Regions from separate parts of the Neobacillus sp. S1227 genome, predicted to be linked through region 3. Evidence: riboswitches for the same ligand, from Rfam matches in the RefSeq annotation. Region 3 holds a riboswitch; each other region holds the start of a gene.
The links. Region 3 has a riboswitch for S-adenosylmethionine ahead of ACZ5AE_RS24310 (methionine ABC transporter ATP-binding protein). Riboswitches for the same ligand answer to the same signal wherever they lie in the genome.
Positions count from the first base shown of each region.

Region 1: it holds a riboswitch for S-adenosylmethionine, as region 3 does, so the genes downstream of both, ACZ5AE_RS06080 (methionine ABC transporter ATP-binding protein) here and ACZ5AE_RS24310 (methionine ABC transporter ATP-binding protein) in region 3, are expected to answer to the same signal.
Region 2: it holds a riboswitch for S-adenosylmethionine, as region 3 does, so the genes downstream of both, ACZ5AE_RS14920 (5-methyltetrahydropteroyltriglutamate--homocysteine S-methyltransferase) here and ACZ5AE_RS24310 (methionine ABC transporter ATP-binding protein) in region 3, are expected to answer to the same signal.

Region 1 covers NZ_AP038276.1:1,203,817-1,207,995, reverse strand. The annotation lists gene ACZ5AE_RS06085 (methionine ABC transporter permease) at 1-471, opposite strand, end outside; gene ACZ5AE_RS06080 (methionine ABC transporter ATP-binding protein) at 461-1,474, opposite strand; SAM riboswitch class I at 1,571-1,675, opposite strand; gene ACZ5AE_RS06075 (NAD(P)/FAD-dependent oxidoreductase) at 1,865-2,980, opposite strand; gene ACZ5AE_RS06070 (vWA domain-containing protein) at 3,066-3,662, opposite strand; gene ACZ5AE_RS06065 (hypothetical protein) at 3,760-4,179, shown strand, end outside.
Region 2 covers NZ_AP038276.1:2,946,208-2,950,386, reverse strand. The annotation lists gene ACZ5AE_RS14925 (multidrug effflux MFS transporter) at 1-311, opposite strand, end outside; gene ACZ5AE_RS14920 (5-methyltetrahydropteroyltriglutamate--homocysteine S-methyltransferase) at 498-1,625, opposite strand; SAM riboswitch class I at 1,710-1,809, opposite strand; gene ACZ5AE_RS14915 (hypothetical protein) at 2,079-2,285, shown strand; gene ACZ5AE_RS14910 (aldolase catalytic domain-containing protein) at 2,394-3,353, shown strand; gene ACZ5AE_RS14905 (SE1832 family protein) at 3,470-3,673, shown strand; gene ACZ5AE_RS14900 (LLM class flavin-dependent oxidoreductase) at 3,748-4,179, opposite strand, start outside.
Region 3 covers NZ_AP038276.1:4,824,463-4,828,641, reverse strand. The annotation lists gene ACZ5AE_RS24320 (SCP2 sterol-binding domain-containing protein) at 1-225, shown strand, start outside; SAM riboswitch class I at 307-411, shown strand; gene ACZ5AE_RS24315 (O-acetylhomoserine aminocarboxypropyltransferase/cysteine synthase family protein) at 481-1,797, shown strand; SAM riboswitch class I at 1,923-2,029, shown strand; gene ACZ5AE_RS24310 (methionine ABC transporter ATP-binding protein) at 2,152-3,177, shown strand; gene ACZ5AE_RS24305 (methionine ABC transporter permease) at 3,170-3,838, shown strand; gene ACZ5AE_RS24300 (MetQ/NlpA family ABC transporter substrate-binding protein) at 3,863-4,179, shown strand, end outside.

The sequences.
Region 1 (4,179 bases), 2.2 Mb from region 3:
CGTGACACCTGAGATGATACCGGATCTGGCTTCAAGTAAAAGAACATCCTTTATTATCATCCACGGTGTTGCACCGGCTGCAATTGCCGCTTCGATGACACCTTTATCTATTTCTCTTAAGGCAGTCTCCACGATTCTTGCGAAAAATGGAATCGCGGCAACCGACAGTGAAACACTAGCAGCGGTAGGTCCTATGGTACTGCCAACTAGCAAATTAGTCAGCGGAAGCAATGCTACTAATAAAATGATAAATGGAATCGAGCGAACCATATTGACAATAAAACCTAAAATATTCTGGACGGCTCGATTTTCCATAAATAAACCTTTGTCGGTTATGTAAAGCAAAATCCCAACCGGCAAACCGATTACTGTTGAAACCACTAACGATATCGCAATCATATAGATGGTTTGAATAAACGCTTTATTGATATCCGGAATCAGCTCCATCAAATGTGCAAAATCAAAGCCCATTGTGTAGCACCTCCACTTGTGCGGCCCGGCCTTCGATATACTTCAGGGCTTTTTCGATTTCTTCCTTTTGCCCTTTTAGCTCCATGATGAAAATACCAAGCGGCGATTCCTGAATATATTCTATGGAGCCATGCAGGAAGTTTCCTTTTACATTAAATTGTTGAAGAGTATCAGAAATGACTCCCTCTCCAGCAACTTTACCTTTGAAGGTCACTTTAACAATTGGCCCCTGGCAATTATTTAGAATCACTTCTGGAATCTCAAGGGATACAACACTTTCGATAAACTCTTTTGTCAGTGCTGCTTGGGGATGGGCAAAAATATCGTATACCGAACCCTCCTCAACCACTTTTCCATCCTGCATAATTGCCATACGGCTGCAGATTTCCTTAACAACATCCATTTCGTGGGTAATTAACACGATAGTGATGTTGAGTTCTTTATTTATTTTTTTCAAAAGATTTAATATTGACTTGGTTGTTGTTGGATCAAGTGCTGATGTGGCTTCATCACATAGGAGCACTTTAGGATTATTGGCAAGTGCCCGCGCAATGCCGACACGCTGTTTTTGGCCGCCGCTTAGCTGGGATGGGTAGACATTACGTTTATCAGAAAGGCCTACCATTTCGAGTAGCTCTTCGACCCTGCCTCTAATTTGATCCTTCGGCATGTTAGCTGCCTTTAAGGAAAAAGCAATGTTTTCATACACAGTTTTTTGGCTTATTAAATAAAAGTGCTGAAATATCATGCCGATTTTTAAACGGGATGAACGTAATTGCTCTCCTTTAAGGGAGGTGAGGTCATTGCCATCGACCTTTATGCTTCCCGATGTGGGGCGCTCCAAAAGATTGATACATCTGAGTAAGGAGCTTTTTCCAGCACCGGAATAGCCGACGATTCCGAAGATTTCACCTTCTCTAATGGTGAGAGATACATTATCCACACCTTTGACTTCACCTTTTTTCGATTTGTAAACTTTGGTAAGGTTTTTTATCTCAATCATTTTTGATTACCTCATTTTTCCGATATCTAAACTAGACTTTAGGCCTACATAAAAAGCCCCTTTCATCTGAAAGGAGCTCGAAATAGACATTTCGGCGGCTTATCTTTCAGAATGAAATCATTCTGCAGGAATTGGCACCTTCCCTTTTCGGGGGTTGCCGGACGTCATCGGGCCATGTCCCTCGGTCTCTCTGGATAAGAAAATTAAATTAACAAATAATTAAGTTATATTAAGATACTACAAATCTATTCTTATTTTGTCAATCGTCTAAATTATAATGTAATTTAATAGACAGCGTTTTCAATATTGCTATATCAACTTTATTATTGTTTTTAAAATTTTTTTTAAAAGAAAAAAGCTCTTCGAATGAAAAGCTCTTTGTATATAACATTAGGTTAAAGCACCAGCAACACTATAGTTATGAATATCAATTTCCATTTGTTTTCCGAGTGCTAGTTTAGCAAGTTCTGCCCCCAAGTACGGTCCGCTTGTTAATCCAGATGAACCTAAACCATTTGCCACTAAAATCCCTTCAAAATCAAGCAGCCCCCCTATTACAGGAAGAAAACCTGGAGTAAATGGCCTAAAACCTACCCTTGTTTCCAAAATCTTTCCACTCGCTAGGCCTGGAGCAATTGCTAAAGCTTTATTTAAGATTTCTTGGACTCCACCCGCCGTTACACTATTATCAAATCCTGCATCATTTTCGTGTGTTGCTCCAATTACAACACGACCACCTGCAAATGATAGTATATATTGATCAGATGGCGGCATGATAACTGGCCACGAATTTGTACTCATGTCTGCAATATGTAAATGGATGATTTGCGCCTTTTGCGGCCTTACCAAAAATTCAACGCCCAGTGGTCCCAAAAGTTTTTTTGCCCATGCCCCTGCTGTGACAATGACTCGATCAGCAAAAAAAGATTGATCAGATACTTTAACCCCTATGACTTTATTATCGTTACTAATTAATGAGGCATCTCCTTTAACAACTTGGGCTCCATGCTTTACTGCAGCGTTTATAAGTGCATTACGTAAAGCCCGGCCATTTACACGTGCCCCGCCACTAACATATACCGCGCCAAATTCTTCCGACAACGGCGGAAAAAGTCGATTTGTCTCTGCTGGAGACAAAATCGTAATTTCACCGATTTCGGGAGCATCCTCTCGGCGGGTTCGCGCCCGTTCTGCCATTTGTTCCAACTTTTCAGCATCACCATGAATACTTAATGCTCCAACTCGTTTGTAGCCCGTTTCTATTTCCCCTTCCCCTTCAAGCTGTGCGATTAATTCTGGGTAATACCGGGCCCCTCCTTTAACCAACTGATACCAAGCTTTATTACGCCGTTGGGACAACCATGGGCAAACGATCCCTGCTGCTGCGTCAGTGGCTTGACCTGGGTCTTGCCGGTCTACAATGATAACTTTGGCTCCCCATTTGGCAAGGTGATAAGCAGCAGATGCCCCCAATATACCTGCTCCGATTACAATTACCTTTTGCATAACTCACCTCATAGATAACAAAAACTCAGTCATATAGACTGAGCTAAGTAGATACTATATATTTTACACCAAATGCCATACTGCTTTAAAGTTTCTCTGTACGCTGCCTTCTCTCCGCTACTTGCTCACAAACCATATTATACATAACCTCCACACCTTTTTCCGAGGCTTCGAAGTTAAATGCATTTTCAACGTTTATTCCTAAATTATCCGCTTGCTCCTTAGCATCGATGTTTGCACCCAAAAAGATAAATTCCCAATTATATTTCTCCTGTTGATGCTTGATTAATTCTCTCACTTTTTCATAGGTAAATTCTGAGCTTGCATTTTCTAATCCATCAGTGGTGATAACAAATATCACCTTGCCAGGCCGCTTTTCTATATCCGTTTTGGATAAACGATACCCTACATCAAGGATTGATTTCCCCACTGCATCCAACAATGCAGTCATACCTCTTACATAATAATCTTGATCCGTGAGTTTAGCCTTCTTTGCCTCAATTCCATTCCACAATATTTCATATTGGTCATCAAACAAAACAGCAGTGACAAGAGTTTCCCCTTCCAGCTTTATCTGCTTTTTAATAAATCTATTAAACCCGCCAATTGTATCGACTTCGAGCCCAGCCATCGACCCGCTTCGGTCAAGCAGGAAAATAACTTCAGTCAAATTCGTGTTCATCTCTATCATCCTTTCACTATAGTTTATAAAATAATAATAGAGATTTTTATTTGAAAATTGGTCGCCTGATAAGCGACATTTCAAGGGAGAGAGAAACATGCTAAATCATCAACTTTTAATAGAATTGCAGGAATATGTTGAGAGTAGCTTGAACACCGTTACATACTCTATGATGGAGCCTAATGAAATACATAGTATCGAGTTAGAGGACTTTATCAAAAACAAACGCCAGCCGACCTTTAAACAAACTCTATTTAAATTGATAGATAAAAAAGGTGCTGCAGATTCAGAAATATATAAAAGAGCAGGACTAGACCGCAGACACTTTTCAAAAATCCGTTCTAATCCAGAATACCGTCCAAGAAAAAATACAGTGATAGCCCTAGCAATTGCCCTTGAACTAACCAAAAAAGAAACCGACAGACTCTTAAGTTCGGCCGGTTACTCTTTATCTGAGAGTGATACCTTTGATTTAGTCATTCAATTTTGTCTAGAGAAAAAAATTTATGATGTCCAT
Region 2 (4,179 bases), 1.9 Mb from region 3:
CATAAAAGTGACACGATAAAATAAATCATTAAGCCAACTAAAAGTGGTTTTCGGCGGCCAGTTACATCACTGATAGGACCAGTGAGCAGTTGTCCCGAAGCTAAACCGAGCACGAAAAGCGACAGACTGAGTTGAACAGAAGATGCGTTTGTATCGAAATCTTTCGCGATATTTGGCAGGGCCGGTAAATACATATCAATGGATAAAGGTCCAAATGCTGCAAGTGAACCGAGTACGATTGCCATCCATACTCGTTTAGAACGAGAAAGCACTTGTTGATTATCCTCTGGCTTGTGTATGAATTCCCCCATATATAAGTTATTCCTCCAGTTATATATATGCAATCTAGTTTTCTTGGATTTTATCATTCTATGTTAACAGATTAATGTATATTTGGAAATTCTTAAAAGTAGGAACAAACAACTAAATTAGGAAACTATTTAATAAAAAAGGCCGTCTTTCATAATATAAATGGAAGGCGGCCTTTCCGAGTGGATTTAAATGGTACCCCAAACATCCTTAGCAATAGTCACTACATGTTTAATCTTATTCCATTGCTCTTCTTCAGTTAATATATTTCCTTCTTCCGTGCTGGCAAAACCGCATTGAGGGCTAACTGCCAAGTTTTCCAGAGGAATGAATTGACTGGCTTCTTTAATTCGCGCTTTTATGGATTCTGGATCCTCGAGTTCTGGGAATTTAGATGTAAATAATCCTAGTACAACGGTTAGGTTAGGACACTTGAAGCCTTTTAAAGGTTCGAAGTCACCAGAGCGCTGATCATCATACTCTAAGAATAGCCCATCCACATTTAACTCAGCGAAAATGGCATCGGAAATTTGATCGTACCCGCCGCTTGTGATGTAGGTGGATCTGAAGTTTCCGCGGCAAATATGCATGGTTATAGTCAAATCTTCCGGCTTATTGGCAATGGTTTCATTAATTGCACTTACTCTTGTTTTAATGATTTCATGTACATCTAAGCCAACTTTTTCTATCACTGCCTTGATCCGCTCTTCTGAAACAAAATCAATCCAGGATGTGTCGTCTAATTGCAAGTAACGACAGCCTGCATCATAGAAAGCCTGGATGGCTTTTTGATAAGCAGCAACAGTATCCTTAAAAAACTGCTCATTGTTACCATTGTAATATTCATCACCCTGAATTCGAGTAAATAACATATTCGGGCTTGGAATGGAGAACTTTGCAACTTGACTGCCATCACCATATTTTTCAACTGCCTGTTTTAAAAACTTGAAATGCTCCAGCATATAATGATCATTAAAGTCTACTTTACCAACAACTTTAATAGCGCTATTTCTTGTTTGGGCACCCTTAAAGCTGCTGATATATTCATTTTCAAAGAACTCTACACCTTCCAAACCAGCCAAGAAATCCAAGTGCCACCATGAACGTCTAAATTCACCATCTGTGATGGATTTTAGGCCAGCCTCAATTTGGTTTTGAACCAATTTCTCAATTTCTTTATCCTCAACCGCCTTCAGGGCTGCTGCTTCAATTTCCCCATTGGCAAAAGCCTTTCTAGCTTCTTTAATCGGTTCTGTACGAAGAAAGCTTCCAACATGGTCGGCTTTGAATGGAGTTTTAACTAGTGTTGTTGTCATTAATTATTCCTTCTTTCTCGGTGTAATAAAAAACCCTCTTCTCAAAAATTAAGAAGAGGGGGGTAATAGACATTACTAGATCTCTTCTTATCTTCAAGCAAATCGCTTCTGGAATTGGCACAGTACTAACGTGTCTGCTGCCGAGGCTTCAAAGGGCCAGTCCCTCCACCTCTCTTGATAAGAATATTCAAAAATATTTAACTAAAAATTAAGTTACACCTGTTGAACAATTATGTCAAGAGGTGATGCACGGGGACGGATCTCATGCTTCATTAGCATAAGACCCTCCACAAACATCTTGATCTCATAATTATGTCGCAATTTGTCGAAAAATATATAAAAATGTACGCGTTTTCACCTGATATGATAGGTTCTATACAAATATTCTAAATATTCGCCCCTTTGTGATTAGCCAGTAAAAATACATTTATCGGTCTGACAGGAGGTATATCAATGTGCAAAAAACAAAGAAACAAAAATGTAGCTGTAAATTTTGAAATACCAGAACAGATCTTACAAAGTTTTAGTGATGCTGTCGAAAGAAATGGAAAGTCAATGAGTGACGTGCTTAGGTTATATATGCAAAAATACATATGGAAACAAAGTGAATTGCAAAGAAATAGACAAATGCGGCGTCAAAGTCTTGGAGCCAAGAGATAGAAAAACCCAAGTATTTCTAGACATGTCAGTTTGACACCTTTAAAGGATTCATGGTATATATATTCAAATTATGTCAAATGGGCATAACCACAGGGGGTATTTAAAATTATGGAACATCGCAGCAAAATTTTAGATTGTACAATCCGAGATGGGGGATTAGTTAACAATTGGGACTTCAGTGTCGAATTTGTCCAGGACTTGTATAATGGATTAAGTGAGGCAGGCGTTGAATATATGGAGCTTGGCTACAAAAATTCTGCTAAACTTCTAAACGCAACTGAGCCAAATCCATGGAGATTTCTTGATGATAACTTCCTGAAGGAAATCATTCCTGAGAAAAAGTTCACGAAGCTATCTGCTTTAGTAGATATTGGCCGTGTAGACCCAAACGATATCCTGCCTCGTGAGCAAAGTGTGTTGGATATGATCAGGGTAGCCTGCTATATCCGTGAAGTGGACAAGGGCTTGGAGCTTGTCCAAATGTTCCATGATTTAGGCTATGAGACAACGCTCAATATTATGGCATTATCCAGCGTTCCTGAACAGAAGCTTATTGAAGCAATGGAAATGGTCAAAGAAAGTCCAGTAGATGTTGTGTATATTGTTGACTCCTTTGGAAGCTTAGACCCGGCAGATATTGCGCATCAAGTGAAAAAGTTTCAAGCAATGCTTCCTAACAAGCAGCTTGGAATTCATACTCATAACAATTTGCAGTTAGCATTTGCCAATACATTGACCGCACATCAAAATGGGGTTACCTTCTTGGATTCCTCTGTTTACGGCATGGGACGGGCGGCTGGAAACTGCAATACAGAGCTTCTAGTCAGCTACATAAAAAAACCAAGCTATGAACTTAAACCGTTACTTGGTGTAATCGAAAAGCACATGTTAGACATGAGAGAAAAATGGGAATGGGGCTATATCATTCCTTATATGATCTCTGGTGTCCTAAATGAGCATCCACGGGTGGCAATGGCTTATCGAAATAGTGATGAGCGTGACAAATTCGTTGACTTCTATGACAAGGTAACAACACCTGAAGCAACTTTAGCAACTACTACTAGGTAGTTAATTAAATGTACAGCCGCCTGCGGGCGGTTCTTTTTTTGGGGAGTAAAGCAGCTGGGCAGATTAGTGGCGAAAACAAAACAAATTTGTAATCATGAAAAGATGATTTAAGACATATGGAGAGTGAACCGATAATGGACAAAAAACAGATTGAGTATAAAATTTTAGAGTTGAAAGATGAATACCTACAGCTGCAACATAATCTAGAAAAATTAGAGTATGTAAATGGAAACATAGCCCCGTTGGAAAAACGACTATTTGAAATTGAAGTGGAATTGAATTCTCTTAATCAATTATTACGAAAAATGGCCAGACAATAAAAACTCAGTTAAAGAGACCATCGAAATGATGGTCTCTTTTCTTGTATCAATGTTCTAATATCTATATTAGATAGTTATAAAAGCACTTTTTCCGCGACGAGTCGATAGGATTCGATGCGATCCTTCGGAGAATGTGTAATCGTTAATATCATAATTTCATCTGCATTATATAAAGCTTGTAACTGCTCAAGTTTCTTTTTTACTTCTAGCGGATTGCCTATGATCATCTTCTGTTTCATTGCTGCTACTTTTTCTAGTTCTTTTTCATTAAGTTCAATTTGCTTTGCTTCCTCGATGGAGGGCACAAATTTGCCTTCGCCTTTTTCCTTCTGCAATGACCAAATTAAATTACATAACGCGATGTCTTCTGCTTTTTCGGTTGTTTCCGCACAAACCACGTAAACAGTTAACAATACCTGAGGGGCTTGGCCGTGTTGGTTAGGTTGAAAGGTATCAAGATATTGTTGGATGATTTCTGCTCCGTCTTTATCACTCATGAACTGGCC
Region 3 (4,179 bases):
AACGGGGAAATTTTCGCTCTCTATGACAGACAAGTGGAGCAGGTGCATTGTCAAATCCACGGTGAATCACATCAAATCAAGCAGCTACTTGAAGGGCAAGAGAGGTTAAGAGTGCTAGATCGAAACGGGGCCTTGAACATAACAGGTTCATTAAGAAATATATTATTACTTGAGTCCCTTTTTTATTTAACAAAACCCCAACACAATCTAGCCAAAATAATTTAATCAAAGGTATTGACTCGGAATTAAACTTCAGGTATTATTTTTTTAGAATATTCAATCAACGTTCGGCGAACTAAATAAACATTCTTATCAAGAGCGGCGGAGGGACTGGCCCGTTGAAGCCCGGCAACCGGTAGACCACACACGGTGCTAAATCCAGCAGAGCAAACAGGCTCTGAAAGATAAGAAGAGCGGAGAACCCCCATCTTCTTATAGGAAGCATGGGTTTTATTTTTATAATGGGAGGGAATTAGAACTATGTCAGAAAAACAAAAGAAGTTAAGGTTTGAAACATTAAGTGTTCACGGTGGTCTTACACCAGACCCGGTAACAGGAGCACGGGCGGTTCCAATCTATCAAAATAACGCATATCAATTCAAAAGCACAGAGCATGCTGCCAACCTGTTCGCATTAGCAGAACCTGGGTACATATACACAAGGATTCACAATCCAACTACAACCGTTTTCGAAGAAAGAGTATCGCTCCTAGAAGGTGGAGTTGGCGCTCTGGCAGTGGCCAGCGGCATGGCAGCCATTACGCTGGCCATCTTAAACATTGCTGAAGCGGGAGATGAGATTGTTGCTGCATCCAACCTTTACGGTGGAACCTATAATTTATTTGCTGTGACCCTTCCAAAATACGGGATTAATGTGAAGTTTGTAGATCCAGAGATTCCGGAAAACTTCCGTGCTGCCATTACGGACAAAACAAAAGCCGTATTCGCTGAAACGATCGGCAATCCGAGCTTAAGAATTCTAGATATTGAAAAGGTAGCTAATATTGCTCATGAAGCAGGTGTCCCTCTCATTGTAGACAACACCTTTGCGACTCCATATCTGTGCCGTCCGATTGAGCACGGGGCAGATATCGTCGTTCACTCCGCAACCAAGTGGCTGTTGGGTAATGGAACAACGACTGGAGGCATCATCGTCGACGGCGGAAAGTTTGATTGGAATTCGCCGAAATTCCCTGGCTTCACCACACCAGATGCAAGCTATCATGACCTTGTGTATGCAGAGGCACTTGGACCGGTAGCATATATTATTAAGGCGCGCGTCCAGCTTCTTCGTGACATGGGGCCGGCTTTAAGCCCGCAAAACGCATTCCAGTTCGTGTTAGGATTGGAAACCTTACACGTACGGATGAAAGAACATGTTGCCAATACCCAGAAGGTCGTGGAGTACCTTCACAACCATCCAGCGGTGGAGTGGGTTTCTTATCCGGGGCATCCAACACATCCTGACTATGACTTGGCACAAAAATATTTGCCTAAGGGCGCTGGCTCCATGGTTGTATTTGGCATTAAAGGCGGAAGAGAAGCCGGTGCGAAATTAATCGATGCCATCACTTTATGGGCGCACGTGGCCAATGTTGGCGATGCCAAGAGCTTAATTATTCACCCGGCAAGCACCACCCATCAGCAGCTGGATGCGGAAGGTTTAAAGGCGGCGGGTGTTTCCGAGGACTTGATCCGTCTTTCCATCGGAATTGAAAATGTCGAGGATTTGGTAGAAGATTTGGAAGACGCAATCGAAGCTGCAACTGGCCTAACCTCTTTAACAACAAATGCCTAAATTTTCTTGAAAAAGTTATTTGAATATGTAGAATTTTGTCGTTGACACTACTTTCTAACCGTGATACGATTACTTTCATAATAATAGTATTAAAGAATGACTAATTTTATATAGGATAGCTTTTGCTCTTATCGAGAGAGGTGGAGGGATGTGCCCTATGAAGCCCGGCAACCGTCAATTTTATTGAAATGGTGCCAATTCACACAAAGCTTACGGCTTTGAGAGATGGGAGAAAGGATTCATTTGATAATGATGCCTTTCTGCCTGCGCAGAGAGGCTATTTATTTTACTAAAATAGAATCCTTTCATAAAAATTATCAAATCCTATAATAAGGATAAGAAGTAGGTGATTCAATGATTTCAATTAAAAATGTACGAAAGCTTTTCTCTACTAAGCAGGGACAGTTAAAAGCAGTTGATGAAGTAAACCTGGATATAAAAGAGGGAGAAATCTTCGGTGTGATCGGATATAGCGGGGCTGGTAAAAGTACCTTAATCCGTATGTTAAATGGTCTCGAGCTGCCTACGGAAGGAACAGTTAACGTGGCGGGTAAGGAGATTTCAAAAGTAAAGGGTGCAGAACTTAGAAAAGCTCGTCAGGAAATCAGCATGATTTTTCAGCACTTCAATTTGCTTTGGTCAAGAACAGTCAGCGAAAACATTGCTTTTCCATTGGAGATTGCAGGTGTAAGCGCACCGGAAAGAAAAAAACGAGTTGATGAGTTAATCAAGTTAGTAGGTCTTGAAGGCAGAGGAGACGCTTACCCTTCGCAGCTAAGCGGCGGGCAGAAGCAGCGCGTCGGAATTGCGAGAGCCCTTGCCAATAACCCAAAGGTATTGTTATGTGACGAGGCGACTTCTGCACTCGATCCACAAACAACAGACTCCATTCTCGACCTTTTAGTAGATATTAATAAAAAATTTGGTCTAACAATCGTTCTGATCACCCATGAAATGCATGTCATCCGGAAAATATGCCATCGGGTTGCAGTTATGGAAAGCGGACGGATTGTGGAACTTGGTCAGGTACTTGATGTCTTTAAAAATCCGCAACAACCGATTACGAAGCGATTCGTTCAGCAGGTAACTGAACCGGAAGAAACGAAGGAAACAGTGGAACTTTTGCTCGAGCGGTACCACTCCGGGCGTATTGTCCAGCTAACCTTTATTGGAGAATCAGCTGAGCATCCGGTCATTACCAATTTAATCCGTCACCACAATGTAACGGTAAATATTCTCCAAGGGAAAATTTCTCAGACACAAAGTGGTTCGTATGGGACCCTGTTCATTCATGTTGATGGGAGCGAAGAGGACGTCAATGGCGCGATTGATTTTATTCGTTCACAACAGGTAGGAGTGGAGGTGATCGAGAATGCTTGATTCGTGGTTCTATAATGTCGATTGGGCAAGCATTTGGGAAGCAACAAAAGAAACCCTTTATATGACGGCCATTTCAGTCATCTTTACCTTCATTCTCGGGTTAATTCTAGGACTTATATTATTTTTAACAGGCAAAGGGAACCTTTGGGAAAATCGCATTATTAATCAAATAGTCGCAGCTGTCGTAAACATCTTTCGGTCCATCCCATTTATCATTTTGATCATTTTACTGCTTCCTTTTACTGTTATCTTAATGGGCACAATGCTAGGGGCAAATGCTGCCTTACCAGCATTAATTATCGGGGCAGCACCATTTTACGCAAGAATGGTGGAAATTGCACTAAGGGAAATCGATAAAGGGGTTATCGAAGCAGCCAAATCGATGGGAGCAACTGATTGGCAAATTATCTACAAAGTATTAATTCCTGAATCGCTGCCTGCCTTAATATCAGGGATTACCGTAACAGGAATTGCCTTAGTAGGCTATACCGCCATGGCCGGTGTTATTGGTGCTGGGGGACTTGGAAACCTAGCCTATTTACAAGGCTTCCAAAGCTACAATACACAAATAATGGTATACTCTACCATATTTATATTAATCATCGTTTTTATCATCCAATTTATCGGGGATAAAATCACGGGATTGATTGATAAAAGATAAACAACATAAACAGGAGGAACAAAAATGAAAAAATTATTCATCTTCGTATCAGCATTACTCGTTATTTTTTCACTAGCAGCTTGCGGAAAAGACAATGCTTCTAAAGATAACGAAAGTAAAGGAAGCAAAGAAACAAAATTGGTAGTAGGGGCATCCCAGGTTCCCCATTCAGAAATCTTGAAAAAAGCTCAGCCTCTTTTAAAGGAAAAAGGCATTGATCTTGAAGTTAAAGTAATTAATGACTATGTGACTCCAAATAAAGCATTAGCATCTGGTGACCTTGATGCGAACTTTTTCCAGCACGTTCCATATTTAAAAGATCAAATGGCGAAAAACAAAGA